DNA from 3 places in the Paenibacillus sp. UNC496MF genome. Region 2 is predicted to be linked to each of the others. Evidence: riboswitches for the same ligand, from Rfam matches in the RefSeq annotation. Region 2 holds a riboswitch; each other region holds the start of a gene.
What was found. Region 2 has a riboswitch for cyclic di-AMP ahead of BMZ79_RS12765 (3D domain-containing protein). Riboswitches for the same ligand answer to the same signal wherever they lie in the genome.
Positions count from the first base shown of each region.

Region 1: linked by a shared signal. The riboswitch ahead of BMZ79_RS10390 (histidine kinase) and the one ahead of BMZ79_RS12765 (3D domain-containing protein) in region 2 are both predicted to bind cyclic di-AMP.
Region 3: linked by a shared signal. The riboswitch ahead of BMZ79_RS32110 (ubiquitin-like domain-containing protein) and the one ahead of BMZ79_RS12765 (3D domain-containing protein) in region 2 are both predicted to bind cyclic di-AMP.

Region 1 is NZ_FORE01000006.1:402,602-407,718, forward strand. It holds gene BMZ79_RS10380 (amino acid ABC transporter permease) at 1-592, opposite strand, end outside; gene BMZ79_RS10385 (basic amino acid ABC transporter substrate-binding protein) at 675-1,511, opposite strand; gene BMZ79_RS10390 (histidine kinase) at 1,827-4,169, opposite strand; cyclic di-AMP (ydaO/yuaA leader) riboswitch at 4,347-4,541, opposite strand; gene BMZ79_RS10395 (DUF445 domain-containing protein) at 4,794-5,117, opposite strand, start outside.
Region 2 is NZ_FORE01000007.1:221,816-226,932, forward strand. It holds gene BMZ79_RS12760 (ATP-binding protein) at 1-877, shown strand, start outside; cyclic di-AMP (ydaO/yuaA leader) riboswitch at 944-1,145, shown strand; gene BMZ79_RS12765 (3D domain-containing protein) at 1,252-2,052, shown strand; gene BMZ79_RS12770 (polysaccharide deacetylase family protein) at 2,193-3,056, opposite strand; gene BMZ79_RS12775 (acetylxylan esterase) at 3,198-4,160, shown strand; gene BMZ79_RS12780 (SGNH/GDSL hydrolase family protein) at 4,178-4,837, shown strand; gene BMZ79_RS12785 (methyl-accepting chemotaxis protein) at 4,988-5,117, opposite strand, start outside.
Region 3 is NZ_FORE01000023.1:66,223-71,339, forward strand. It holds gene BMZ79_RS32110 (ubiquitin-like domain-containing protein) at 1-860, opposite strand, end outside; cyclic di-AMP (ydaO/yuaA leader) riboswitch at 1,233-1,440, opposite strand; gene BMZ79_RS32115 (TatD family hydrolase) at 1,628-2,392, opposite strand; gene BMZ79_RS32120 (HD domain-containing protein) at 2,414-3,730, opposite strand; gene BMZ79_RS32125 (AbrB/MazE/SpoVT family DNA-binding domain-containing protein) at 4,007-4,261, shown strand; gene rsmI (16S rRNA (cytidine(1402)-2'-O)-methyltransferase) at 4,400-5,117, opposite strand, start outside.

The DNA of each region.
Region 1 (5,117 bases), on a different contig from region 2:
AATATACGAGCGCCGCCGTCAGGTACGGCTCCCACACGCGAATGTACTGCGCCTTCATCGCGTTGCTCCAGTACATGATTTCGGGCACCGTGATGAACGTCAGCAGCGACGAATCCTTCAGCAGCACGATGAATTCGTTGCCGAAGGCCGGGATCATGCGTTTGACCGCCTGCGGAAGCACGATGTAGCGCATCGCCTGCCAATGCGTCATGCCGATGGACAGGGCGGCCTCCGTTTGCCCCTTGTCGATCGACTGGATGCCGGCCCGGAAGATCTCCGCCGTGTACGCCGCCGCGTTCAGCGACAGCGCGACGACCGCCGCGGCGATCGCGTTGGTCTTGCCGTAGACGAGCGGCACGAACGCGAAGTGCACGATGAAGATTTGCACGAGCAGCGGCGTCCCGCGGAAGAAGTTGATGTAGGCTTGCATCGGCCAGCGAAGAATCCAAAAGCGCGACATTTTGCCGAGGCCGACGCCGAGGCCGAGCATCGAGCCGAGAATGATCGACGCGAACGAGATGCAGATGGTGTATAACGTCCCTCGCATGATCAGAGGGAAGTAATCTCCGATGATATCGAATCTGAAATCCATGCCGATTCGCCCTTTCTCCTGCATTGTAACGATAAAAAGAGCATGCGCAACGTTCGATTACGCATGCTCCGCTATTCGTCCGTTATTTCGTTTCCAACAAAGCGGCCGTATTCGGCTCCTCGTCGAACCATTTCTTGTAGAGCTCCGCGTACGTGCCGTTCTCGATGATCGCCTTGATCGCCGGATCCAGCTTCGCCTTCAGCTCGCTGCCTTTCGGATACGCGATGCCGTAATACTCCGGCGTGAAGTTCGTGGTATCCTGTACTTCCTTGTACTTCTTATCCGGATTGCCCTTGATGTAATCCCGCACGATCGCGATATCCGCCACGACGGCGTCGGCCCCGCCCTGATCCATCTCCAGCAGCGCCACCGCGTTGCTGTCGAAGCGCTTCAGGTCGGTGTTGCCCTCGCCCATGATCTTCGTCATCAGAATGTCGGCGGTCGTCCCGCTCTGCACGGCGACCTTCTTGCCCTTGAGGTCCCCCGCGCTCTTGATGTCGCTGTCTTCCTTCACCATGATCACGTTCACGGATTCGAAGTACGGCATGGAAAAATCATAGGTCTGCGCGCGGTCGTCCGTGATCGAAATGCTGGACAGGCCCGCTTGATATTCGGTGCCTTGCTTGACGCTCTCGAGCATCGCGTCCCAGCCGACGTTGCTAACCTTATACTTCAACCCGGCCTCCTTCATGACGGCCGCGATGAAATCGATGTCGAAGCCCTTGAGCTCGTCCTTGTCCATGTATTCCATAGGGCGGTAACTAGCGTCGCTCGCGAATTGGTACGTCGTCTCGTCCCCTCCGCCGGCCGTGCCGTTGTCCGCTGCATTATTGGCGGGTGCTTCATTTTTCGCGCCGCAGCCCGACAGCAAGACGGCCGTTATTAACGTAATAATACCTAACGTTACTCGTTTCTTCATGGTGGTTCCCCCTCTAATATTCGGATTCTGTTACGATGATTCTACCAAGAACACAGGGAAAATATCAAATTAATTTTTTAATTTGTTACGTAATCTAACATAGGTTCCGTGAATCTACGGATTATACGCTTTTATGGAAGGTTTGGGGCCGCGCGGACGTAAAAAAGGGCACGCCCGCCGCCCGGGCGTACCCTTCCCCGTCGCATGCTCGCCGCATCTATGCATGCCGTCTTGCCATTATCGCGCGGCTGCGGCCCCGGATAGCTGCAAGCGGAACCGTGGCCGCATGCGCGCCGCCGATGGGACGGAGGAAGCCTATTCGTCCTCTTCCCCGAGCGCCATGTTCGGATTGAAGTCCGCCACCACGAGCACGTCCATATGGCGGCCTTCCCGCAATATCGTATCGATGACCGGCGTGCGCGTCATGCGCTGCCAGAAGCCGGGGCGGGACTGGCCGAGGATGATCTGCGTGCTCTTCAGCTCGTTCGCCTTCGCGAGCAGCGCGTCGGCGACGTGGTTCCCGGACACGCCGCTCTGCGTCTCGAAGCGGCCGCCGAGCCGGTCGACCAGCGCCTTGATTTCCTCGATCCGCTTGGTGCACGTCTCGGAGCGGTCCCCTTCGGTCCGCACGTAATGGACGTGCCATTCCGCCTTCAGGCGGTAGGCGATGCGGAAGCCGCGGCGGATGAGGCGCTCCGCGTTCGGGCTCGTCGTCACGGCGACGAAGATCGATTCGTGGCGACGCCACGGGCCGCGCAGCGAGCCGTTGCGCTCCCACGCTTCCAGCCGCTCATCCACGTCGTCGGCGATTTCGCGCAGCGCCAGCTCGCGGAGCGCGATCAGGTTGCCCGTCTTGAAGGCGCCCGCGAGCTTCTCCTCGATTTTGTCGGGGCCGTAGATCCGGCCTTCCTTCAGCCGCTCCTGCAGCGCGCTCGGCGCGACGTCGATCAGCTCCATCTCGTCCGCCAGACGGAGCACCTGGTCGGGCACCGTCTCCGTCACGGTCGTGCCGCAAATCTTCTCGATCGAATCCTTCAGGCTCTCCAGGTGCTGCACGTTCAGCGTCGCGATGACGGAGATGCCCGCGTCCAGCAGCTCGCGGATGTCATCGTAACGGTGCATGTTGCGGCTGCCCGGCGCGTTCAGATGAGCCAGATTGTCGATCAGCACGACCTCGGGATTGCGCGCGAGAATCGCGGCCACGTCCATCTCCTCGTCCTGCGAGCCGTTCGCTTCGACCTTCAGGCGCGGCATCGCGGCGAGCTTGCCGATCTGGGCTTCCGTGTCCGGCCTGCCGTGCGTCTCCGCGAAGCCGATGACGACGTCGATGTCCTTGCGGAGCAGGTCGTTGCCCTCGCGCAGCATCATGTACGTCTTGCCCGCTCCCGGCGCGGCGCCGATGTACACCTTGAACCGGCCGCGGCGGATGCGCTCGATCTTCTTCTCGACCTCCTGCTCGCTCAAGCGCCGGTACGGCTCGGACGGCGGCTTCGGCACGGCCCGCTTCGTCGGCAGCACCCGTTCGCCCTCGTGCTCCGCGCGGTCGGCCATGAAGAAGACGTCGATGTTGCGGACGTGCTTCAGCAGACTGCGGGCGATGGAGCCCTGCCGGAGCTCCTCCGTGCGGGTCTGCTTCGAATGGCCCATGACGATCCGCGTCGCGTTGATGAGCATGGCGTAGCGGATCAGCGCGCGCGGCACTTGCTTCCGGCTCGTAATCGCGATTTCCCGGAAGCCCGCGCCGACCTTCTCGACGAGTTTCAAAATCGATTTCTTGAACGCTTCCCGTTCCTTCGTCGGCTCCTGCGAGGCGTCCGTGAAGACGACGACCTGCAGGTCTCCGCCGAGCCGCTTCGCGATCTGCTGCCCGCGGCGGATGTAGATCGACCCGTTGACGTGGTACTGCGCCGCGACCAATATCCGCTCGGACGCCCCGGACGGTCCGATGAACCCTTGCTCCTCGCGGTATTTCTCCAACGACTCGTTCACGCCCTCCGCCATGAGGCGAAGCGCCAGCTCGCGCAGCTTGCCGACGTTGCCGCGCTTCAGCAGCTCGGGGTCCTTGACGTTGTTCAGCCGGCCCTCGCTCAGCCGGTTCAGGATCGTCTCGGGCGATACGTCGATCAGCCGCACCTCGTCGGCGATCTCCAGCAGATCCGCGGGCACCGTGCATTCCGGCGCGATGCCGGTCAGCTTCTGCGCCTGCTCCTTCACGCCCTCCAGCTCGTAGACGTTGACGGTCGTGATGACGCTGATGCCGCGGCTCAGCAGGAACCGGATATCCTCGCGGCGCGTCGGGAACTTGGCGCCGGGCCGGTTCTCGTGCGCCAGCGAATCGACGAGAAGCACCTCCGGGTTGCGCTCGACGATCGCATCCAGGTTCAGGTCCTTCTTCTCGACGTCGCCCTTCATCCAGCGGATGCTCGGAATGCGCTCCAAATCCGCCAGCTGCTCCACGGTTTCCGGGCGACGCATCGTCGACACGGCGCAGACGGCCACGTCGATGCCCTGCTGCTTGAGCGCCTGGCCTTCGCGCAGCATATGGTAGGTTTTGCCCGAGCCGCTGACGGCGCCCACGTAAATTTTCAGACGCCCGCGGTGGATTTTGGAGATGGATAACAGCAGTTCCTCCGGAGTTTGTCGCCGGTAGCCGGCCATAACGTTGTACCCCTTTCATGCCTATACCTATAAATTTGCATGTTGCCTGGAATCTTATGCTCGACACGAAAACGGACATCAAAAAAGAAGCCAGCGAAAGACGGCCTCCAATTCAGAGAACGCTTCTCGCGGCTTCTAGGCACACTATATCCAAAGTGGCTGTTCGCACGCACATTCGTCGCCTCTCTCGGTCGCTTACGAGGTTAGCTGTCGGATTCGGACATGAGAGCCGCCCTACCCGGGACGCGAGGCCATGCGCCTCCGCCCGCGATTCACCCCTGATGGCAAGCCTTGAAGCGCGCGGCTTCGGAAGGACTTGACATGCCGTTGGTTCCCCCGTTTTCCTGTTCGGAAATTCAGCGTTGTCGATTACGTTGTTAAGCATGACTCATGTTACGCCAGAGCCTGCCGTTTGTAAAGGAATCCCGTGCGCACTCCATCCCGCTGTGCGTGCAACGAGAGCAAATATAACGCTTACAAAGGCAACGAGCTTCAGAAATCTCGCGCTACCTCACTTTATGGCCTGTTTCCGTAATTACCGCGATTGCCAGGAGCTGCCTGCGGCCGGGCTTCGGAACGCTCGCCCGGTCCGGCCCCCGGCCCGCCGCGGGGGCGGCCCGGGAATCAGACGTTCCCGGTCGCCATCTCGATGCCCCGCAGCGCGAGGCCGATCAGGAAGCCGCAGAGCGCGCCGTTGACGCGGATCCATTGCAGGTCTTGTCCGACCTTGTCCTCGATCAGCTCGACGAGCTGGTCGTTGTCGAGCCGGTCCAGATTCTCCTTCACGAACGAACCGATCCGGGCGTGGTTGCGTTCGATCAACGCCGCGGCTTGCTTCTTCAGCCAATGCTCGGCGTCCCGCACCAGCCCTTCGTTCGCTTCGATCCGGTCGATAATCCCCTCGACGGCCGGCCACGCCTTCTCGCCGAAATCCGGCGCGCGCAAGAA
Region 2 (5,117 bases):
GGACGTCCGCGAGAAGGCGAGGCACCGCCTGAAGGCGATTCTGGGCACGGACGAGCCCAACGAGTTCGAGGAGTCGAAGCTGGTGAGCGCCGCGGGCGAGATCATCGACGTCGAAGTCTCGAGCACCCGCATCCGCGACTATCCCGGCAAAGGGACGGTCGTGCAGAGCGTCTTCCGCGATATCCGCGACCGGAAGCGGGAAGAGGAGGCGCTCATCCAATCCGAGAAGCTGTCGGTCGTCGGCCAGATGGCGGCCGGCATCGCGCACGAGATTCGCAACCCGCTTACGTCTCTGATCGGATTTTCCAAATTTCTCAAAACGAGGATCAACAGCTACCACGATTATTTCGACATCATGCTCGTGGAGCTGGACCGGATCAATGCCATCGTGCAGGAATTCATGGCGCTCGCCAAGCCGCAGGCGAACCAGTTCCGCCGGCACGACCTGATCAAGACGATCCAGAGCGTGCTGACGCTGCTCGAGACGCAGGCGATCATGAACAACGTGCAGCTGTCCGCCAACTACGACGCCGAAGCGGCGGAGCTCCTCTGCGAGGAGAATCAGCTCAAGCAGGTGTTCGTCAACGTGCTCAAGAACGCGATCGAGGCGATGCCGCAGGGCGGAACCGTCGCCATCCGGCTGAAGTCGGCCGGGAGCGGGGACATCGCGGTGTCGATCGAGGACCAGGGCGTCGGCATTCCGGAAGAGCAGCTGCCCCTGCTCGGCGGCCCGTTTTTCACGACGAAGGACGGCGGAACGGGGCTCGGCCTCATGATCTGTTACCGCATCATCGAAGGCCACCGCGGCAAGATCGACATCGCCAGCGCCCACGGCAAAGGCACGACGGTGACGATTTCCTTGCCCAAAAACGAGTGAAACGATGCGCCGGCCCGGCCTGCTGGACGGATTTACCGGTAGGTTGGCCGAAGCAGCTGTGTTATCCTATTACGCGAGCCGAAACGATAACTCGTACGGGGGATCTTTTGGGAGCAAGTCACGTTGCTCCGTTCCCGTCATCTGATGCGTATCACATGACGGGTTCACCGCGCTTTTGGCGCTGGGGTGAATCGCGCGTTCCGCGCGTAGGGTCGAACTCCTCGACCCGAATCCGACAACTAACCTCGTAGGCCGCATGCGAAGATGGCGTCTTCGTTCCGCACCCGCTCGGCGGATCTGTCCTCTTCGTAATGACGTTCTTATGCCTGCTTTCCGGGCATGCGACCGTAAATCCTAAGGAGGCAACCGACAACATGAATCGTCATCATTGGAAGAAGGGCATCGTGGCCGCCGCGCTCGGCCTCGTCATTTTCGCCCAAAGCGCAGCCGCGCACGCGGAAGGCACGTACAAAGCACAGAACGACGACACGTTCTGGAAGCTGTCCCAAAAGTTCGGCGTCAGCGTCGATCTGCTGCAGCAGGCGAACCCGTTCGTGGAAGCCGGCAACATCTACGACGGCTTGATGCTGGTCATCCCGGCGGCCGAGAAAGTCAAGACCGCGGGTCCTGCGCGCGTCCTGAAGCAGGAAGCCAAGGTTGCCGTTGCGAAGAAAGCCCCGGCGGCCGTGGCGAAGAAATCCGCGCCGAAGGCGGCTAAGAAAGCGCCGGCGAAGAAAGCGGCAGCGACTGCTTCGAAAACCATGAAGACGGGCGTCAAGAAAACGACGGTCAAGCCATCGGCCGCCAGGAAGCCGCAGCGCGACCGCGTGTCGGTGAACGGCAAGTCGTACGTCTACTCGGACGTCATGACGGTCAAAGCAAGCGCCTATACGGCAGCGGCCTCCGAGAACGGCTGGGGCCCCGTCGACTACTTCGGCAACCCGCTGAAGCTCGGAACGATCGCGGTCGATCCCGACGTCATTCCGATGGGAACCAAAGTGTACATTACCGGCTACGACCACGGCGGTTTGCCGTCCGGCGGCATGCTCGCGGTCGCGTCCGACCAGGGCAGCGCCATCTCCGGCAACCGAATCGATATTTTCGTTCCGCAATCGCAGAAGCAAGCCAGCGAGTTCGGCTTCCAGAACGTCAAGGTCTTCATTCTCAATAAATAAGCGCACGATGACAAACGGCAGCCCGCGGGGGGCTGCCGTTTTCTATGCTGCGTTTATTCGTGCGCGGTAGCTTCATCACGGGCAGTGCGACAATCGTCTCCGGGCGCGGCGGCTCGGCGAAAGCAAGCCGTTCGGCCCGCTCAGGGCAGCCGGCGGGCCGCCGGACGGCCGAGCAGCTCCGGCAGCGTGACGATCGCGTAGCCTTTGCTCCGCAGCAGCTTGATCAGGCGCGGCAGCGCCGCGACCGTGCCGGACAGATCCTGCCCCGTGCCGCCGCCGGCATGCTGCAGGACGATCGAGCCGGGCTGCAGCGTCCGCTTGATGTTGATGAGAATGGCGCTGCTGTCGATGCTTCGCCAGTCTTCGGAGTCGACGTCCCAGTTGACGACGGTGAAGCCTTTGCCGCTCAGCCATTCCACCTGCGCCGGCGTGATCTCGCCGTACGGCGGACGAACGAATCTCGGGCTGTAGCCGACGAGCGGCCGCAGAATCCAGTCGGTCCGCAGAACCTGCTGCTGCATGGCGTACTGCGAGATCCGCGAGAAGACGGGATGGTTCAAGGAATGATTGCCGATGATGTGGCCTTCCCGCTGCATCCGCCGCACGATCGCGGGATGGGCGGCCGCGCGCTGGCCGACGACGAAGAACGTCGCGCGGACCTTGTAGCGCGCCAGCGTTTCGAGCACCTGCGGCGTGTAACGGGGATCCGGCACGTCGTCGAACGTCAGCGCGACCCGGCGAAAGCGCCGGGAGCCGCCGATGACGAAGGCGCCGGGATAGCGCTGCTGCAGCGCCACCCACGAAATCGCGGGCTTTTTCTTCTTCGGGCGCCGGACGCCGGAGAAGGCGCCGGTCTCTTCGGACGGATGCTGCGCTTGAGGTCGGTATTCGCTTCCCGCCGCGGCGGACCGCTTGCTGCTTGCCGGCTCGGCCCCCGCGGACGCGGCCAGCAGCATGCATGCCGCCAGCAGCAGCGCTTTTCGCGCTTCCCACCATCTTCGCATGGCCGTCCCTCCTTCATGAAGTCATTTTGCCCGCCTGCGTAATCGCGCATTCACGAAAATCGGAATCGGCACTTTACAGCGTTGCATTGAAGACGTAACATGAGAAGGAACCGATCACGCGAAAAAGGGGATAGCGTTCCAATGCCAACGATCGATATGCCGCTCAAGGAATTGCAAACGTATTCAGGACTCAATCCGAGGCCTGCCGATTTCGACGATTACTGGGAACGGGCGCTGGCGGAGATGCGCGCCGTCGACGCCGCGGTCGAGCTCGTGCCGAGCGAATTCCAGACGCCGTCGGCCGAATGCTTCGATTTATATTTCACGGGCGTCCGCGGCGCGCGGATCCATGCCAAGTACGCGCGTCCGCGCGATGCGGAACGGCCGCATCCGGCGGTCGTCCAATTTCACGGCTACAGCGGCAACGCCGGCGACTGGACGGACAAGCTGGGCATCGTATCGCTCGGCTTCTCCGTCTTCGCGCTGGACGTCCGCGGACAGGGCGGTTATTCCCAGGACGGCGGAGGCGTAACGGGCACGACGCTGAACGGCCATATCATCCGCGGGCTGGACGATCATCCGGACGAGCTGCTGTTCCGGCACGTCTTCCTGGATTGCGCGCAGCTGGCCGGCATCGCGATCGGCAGCCCCGAAGTGGATCCGGAGCGCGTCTATGCCATGGGCGGCTCGCAAGGCGGCGCTTTGACGATCGCCTGCGCGGCGCTGGAGCCGCGCGTCAAGAAGCTGGCGCCGGTGTTCCCGTTCCTGAGCGACTACCGCCGGGTGTGGCAAATGGACCTGGCCAAGGACGCGTACGCGGAGCTGCGCACGTACTTCCGCCATTTCGATCCGCAGCATAAGCGGGAGGACGAGATCTTCACGAAGCTCGGCTACATCGACATTCAGCATTTGGCGAACCGCATCCGGGGCGAGGTGATGATGGGCGTCGGCCTCATGGATACGATCTGCCCGCCGTCGACGCAATTCGCCGCGTACAACAAGATCACCGCGCCGAAGCGGCTGGAAATCTACCCGGACTTCGGCCACGAAGGCTTGCCGGGCTTCAACGACAAGACGATTCGATTCTTCCTGGGCGATTATTAAGAGGAGGCTGACGCGGCATGCTTATCGGCAATAACGAAAGATTGGTCATGATCGGCGATTCCATCACCGACTGCGGCCGGGCGAGACCGGTCGGGGAAGGCTTGTTCGACGCGATCGGCAAAGGCTACGTAGGCCTCGTCGACGCCCTGATTTCGGCGGCCTACCCCGAGCGCGGCATCCGCGTGACGAACATGGGGATCGGCGGCAACAACGTGCGCGATCTCAAGGAACGCTGGCAGACCGACGTAGTGGACCTGAAGCCGGACTGGCTGTCGGTCATGATCGGCACGAACGACGTCTGGCGGCAGTTCGATACGCCGACGATCAAGGAATCGCACGTGTACCTGGACGAGTACGAGGCGACGCTGGATTCGCTCGTCGCGGCGACGCTGCCGCAGCTGAAAGGGCTCGTCCTGATGACGCCGTTCTACATCGAATCGAACGAGAACGACCTCATGCGGGCGCAAATGGACCGCTACGGCGCGGCCGTCAAGCGCGTGGCCGAGAAGTACGGCACGCTGTTCGTCGACACGCAGGCGGCGTTCAACGCCGTGCTGGAGCATCTCTACGCCGGCACGCTCGCCTGGGACCGCGTCCACCCGAACCAGATCGGCCACGCCGTGCTGGCGCGCGCGTTCTTGAGCGCGATCGGCTACGAATACGGCAAAGGGCTGTAGAGCTGCGCGAGTAACGTAAAGTCACGCATGCAGACGCGCGCGTCCCGGCGCGATAAGCGAGCAGACGAAAGAGCCGCCCCCCGGCTTTGACCGGGGGCGGCTCTTTCCGCGTCGCGACCGCCGCGCAAGGCGTCGCGGGCGGGACGCGGATTAAATTTTGAAGATCGACATCGTGCGCTGCAGCTGCATGACGATCTGCTGCATCTTCTCCGTCTCGGAGACGACCGCCTGGACGGAGCCGATCTGCTCGTTCATGGCGGCGGACACCTGCTCCGTCCCG
Region 3 (5,117 bases), on a different contig from region 2:
TCGATGTAGACCCACCAGCCGATCGGAATGACCTTCGGATCGACCGCGATCGTGCGGCCTTCCTGGACGCGCGTACCCGAAGCGGTGATGCCGTATTCCGGATGGCCTTTGCCTTTGCCCGTCGAAGCCACGCCCGCCGAATACGCCGTCAGCGTGAAGTTCCGCATGACCTTCTTGGCGTTGAACGTGACGCCCCGCTTCGTGTAGCTCGATGCCCCGGCGCTGGCCGACAGCATCGTCACCTTCGGTTCGGGCTTCATCGTTCCGATGGAGACGACTTTATCGACCGCCGGCTGCGGCGTCATTTTCTCGACGAGCGTCTGCGACACCGCCACGCCGTCCGCGAATACCGTCTCGTAGCGTTTGACCACTTTACCCTGCTGGCCTTGCCGGACAAGCTTCTGCTTCCCGACCGCGAGCTTCGGATCGTTCTTCTTCACGACCGTGAACGGAACGTCGTACGAAGTCTCGGAATATTTCTTGTCGATCCGGGTGACCGTGATGGTCATGTTCGGTTGGAGCGCAGCCCCGGACGAAGGATACACCTTGTCTAGGCCGCGAACCTCTATATCAGCCTGATCGATCGCCGCTTGTACCGTTTTCTCTGTCGTGTACAACGTTCTTGCTTTGCCGTCTGCCTTCACCGTAAGCGGGATGGCCCGATCGATCACGATCCGGTCGCCGTCGCTTATGCCGCCGTCCAGCGGCATCGACACTTTATCGTGCGGGCCGATGGTGATGGCTTGTTCATCCAGTAGGCGTTGAAGGACCCATTGCTTCGTGGAGACAATGGTTTCTCGTCCGTTCAATACTACGGAGACATGCTTGTCAGCCGTTCCGTACAACAACACCAGAAACATGAAAGTCATAGCGATTGAGATCATGGCGCTCAGTACAATTAAACGCACATTCTCATGCTTCCATCGCAATGCGAAAGACATGCTGGATGATCGTTTCCCATGGGTGTCCTTTAACTGGAGTGCTCCCACTTCTTCGGTCCTCCTTACATAGCCCCGCCGCCTTTGTAAACATGATACTTAGACGCGACTATAGAGTATTGGCGTGCGAACGCACGCTTTTTTCGTACTCCGCCTCGGCCCCACCTCCACCATACACCCTATGTCGTCAGTTTACGCAATATTCAAACAAAAAAGAGAAGCCCGACGACAGAGGATCTGTTTCGTGGCTTCCCATTCGGATAAATGGCAGCGTGATGTTGCATGCACGAGGTTGATCTCTCTTATGTACGCTTGCGAGGTTAGCTGTCGGATTCGGGCGCGAGAGTCGCCCTATTCGCTTCGCGACGCCCGGTCATGCGCGTCCATCGGCGAAATTCACCCCTAGAGAATTCCGTTGCTTCCGCTGTTCGATTGCTACAAACAGTTTCAGGCAAGTGGTTCCCCCGCTCTCCGGTAGCCGGAGATTAAGCGATGATTTGGAAAAGGAATACAGCTTTTGTTGCTCTGAGATGAATCATACCGTCTACCGCCGCTCATTGTAAAGAACTGATTAATGACGATTTTCACGAATTTCAAGGAAAATTCCGAGCTATTCCAGCGATTCGCGGATGAAAAATCATTTTTTTCACCGGATTTCCCCCGAAATCTAACGCATCGTCACGTTTTCATCAGATTCCAAAACATCTCTTTGCGTTTTCGGTCGTGATTTTGGCGATTTCTTCCACAGATTTCCCTGAAATTTCCGCCATTGCATTTGCTACAAGACGGACGAAGGACGATTCATTCCGCTTCCCGCGATGGGGGTGCGGCGCCAAATACGGCGCGTCCGTTTCGATTAGCAACCGGTCGAGCGGCACCCTGGCCATGACCTCTTTCGGAACCCGCGCGTTCTGGAATGTAAGCGGTCCCCCGAAGGAGATATAGAAGTTCATGTCGAGGCACTGCTTCGCGGTTTCCCAGCTGCCGGAGTAGCAGTGCATGATCCCCCCGACCTCGCTTGCGCCTTCCTCGCGAAGAATCCGCACGACGTCTTCGTGCGCGTCGCGGTTGTGGATGACGATCGGCTTGCGCTTCTCCTTGGCGAGCGCGATCTGCTGGCGGAAGACGCGCTGCTGCACGTCTTTCGGCGACGTATCCCAATGGTAGTCGAGGCCGATCTCGCCGAGCGCCACGACCTTCGGATGCTCGAGCAGCGAGGCGATCCATTCGAGATCCGCCGGCGTCATGTCGATGCTGTCCACGGGGTGCCAACCGACGACCGCGTAGATGAACGGATAGCGCTCGGCCAGCGCCATGGTGGTCGGAATCGTCTCCCGGTTAAAGCCGATATTGACGAGCGTATGTACGCCGGCTTCAAGAGCCCGTTCGATGACCGCCTCGCGGTCTTCGTCGAATTTCGGCGAGTCCAAATGCGTATGCGTGTCGATTAACATCACGTCTTGCGCAACCCCTTTCTACATTAAACCAAATAATTCGCGTATGTTCGCGGACAAGCGGTGCGCTGATTCAAGCAGCGGCTCTTCCGGGTAATATAAATGGTACTTCCCTTGATGAATCCCCGTGATCGAACGGACGATATCGGATCGGCCGGAAATTTCCGAAAGCCGGTCGTCGCCCGACAGGAGCAAAATCGGCGGTTTTTCTTCATTGTCCGCCGGACCGGGCGAGCCGGGACGATACACATGGTAGGGCATGTCGTACGGAAAGTCAATTTCCAAGTGATAGTCGGGATTCAGCCCGATCGCGCGGAATTGCGCCCGAATGTCGTTCCACAGCTGCTCGTCGGGTCCGTCCATCGTCACGTACTTATATAATCTTCGATTCAAGAACCGACGGCATAGATCGGCGAGAATCGGATCCGTTTCGTGCGACCAGGCGGAGAACGCCGCCTGCACGAGCGCCTCGTCCAGCGCGAGGTAAGCTTCGATGCCGATGTTGCCGGAGATGAGCTTTTCGAGCGGCTCCATCATCCAACCGAACGTATACCCGCCCCCGTATAATTCCTTGGCTCTGCGAAATATTTGGCGGAGTATGATTTCCGAGCTTCGCGTAACCGGATGGAAATACACCTGCCAGTACATTTGATACCGGGACATGAGATAATCCTCGATCGCGTGCATGCCGCTTTCCTTGACGACGATCCGTCCTTGATGCGGCCGCAGGACGCGCAGGATCCGCTCCAAATCGAAAGTACCGTAGTTGACCCCCGTAAAATAAGCATCCCGCAGCAAGTAGTCCATCCGATCCGCATCCATTTGACTGGACACCAACGACACTACGATCGGCTCGTGATACGTTTTGCAGATGACGTCGGCCACCCGCTCCGGGTAAGACGGATCGAAGTCGCGGAGCACGCGGTTGATCTCCGTGTCCTCCCGAAGCATCCGGCAGGTCCACGCTTCATGATGGGTGTCGAATACGTCTTCGATGGAGTGGGAGAACGGACCGTGGCCGATGTCGTGCAGGAGCGCCGCGCAGAGGGCGACGAGCTTCTCTTCCTTCGGCCAGCCGGAATAGCCGCTGCGTTCGAATTGCGAGATGATTTTGCGGGTAATCTCATAGACGCCGAGAGAATGCGAAAATCGGCTGTGCTCCGCTCCGTGGAAGGTCAGGTACGAGGTGCCCAGCTGGCGGATGCGCCGCAAGCGTTGGAATTCCCGCGTGTTGATTAAGTTCCAAATCAAGGAATCTTGTACGTAAATGTACTTGTGTACCGGATCCTTGAAGACTTTTTCTTCGGGCAGACGTACTTGGGCTTGGTCGTTGCTCATTGTTTCGCTCACTCCCAACTGTTCGTAATTTCGACATATTTATCAATTTACATGTCGAATTATGTCATGACTCTATTTCCAATCTGACCGCCCTTGTTGTACTATATGAAGTATAACGGAATACATTAGTGACGTGAAATCGTCGTCATTACGGCACTTGCCGGACTCTCCGATCGGGTTGACTATTTTGGGAAACGTTGGTATTATTAAGACATTAAATGATAGAATTTTGTCGAATCGTGACGACATGATTGAATAGGAAAGGGAGCGACCAATATGATGAAATCCACAGGTATCGTTCGGAAAGTTGATGAGCTCGGGCGGGTTGTCATCCCGATCGAATTGCGCCGCACGCTCGGCATCGGAGAGAAGGACGCGTTGGAAATTTACGTGGACGGCGAACGGATCATGCTGAAGAAATACGAGCCGGCTTGCATCTTCTGCGGCAATGCGGAGAACGTGGCGTATTTCAAAGGCAAAATCGTCTGCAACGTTTGTTTGACGGAAATGCCAACTCCTGTTACAAAATAAGAGACAAATCGAAATTTATAGGTTATAATGGTATTATCCAATTTGTTAATTCTAACCTTTTTAATACTCCTTGATGCCTTCCTGCGCCAGAACCCGGCCAGGAAGGTCTTTTTTTGTTTTTAGCCCTATGGAATGAGCCTACTTTTTCATCACTTCATTATAGACGTCGCGCTTCTGCAGTCCCCGGTCCTGAGCCGCGCGTTTAATGGCCTCCTTGCGGTCGCCGCTCTCCGCCTCGTACCGGGCGACATGCTCCTCGAGACTCAGCGCCGTCCACCAGGCGCCTTCTTCCTCCCGGATCTGGGCCGCTTCCGATTCGCTCATCCCCTCGATGACGAGGCAATACTCGCCTAGCGGCGGGTGCTCCTCCAACCACGAGACACAATCCGTAATCGTACCGCGGGCTATCTCTTCGTGCCGCTTGGTCAACTCCCGGACCATCGCCATGCGGCGGTCGCCCCACTGCTCCAGCATGACGGGCAGCGTTTTGGCGATCCGATGCGGCGATTCATAGCAAATCAGCGTCTCTTCGTAACGCTGCAGCCGGGTCAGCCAGGCGACCAGCGGCTTGCGGTCCCGCGGCGGAAACCCCGCGAACAGAAACTTCTCCGTCGGCAGCCCCGAGACGACCAAGGCCGATAGCGCCGCGTTCGCACCCGGTATCGGCACGACCGCGATCCCCCGCTCCGCCGCGGCGGCGGCCAAGTCCGCGCCCGGGTCCGAGATCGCCGGCATCCCCGCGTCGCTGACGAGCGCGATCGACTGGCCGGTTTCCAAGAGCCGGATCAATTCCGGACCGCTGGCATCCTTATTATGTTCATGATAACTGACCAGCCGACCGTTGATTTCGAAGTGC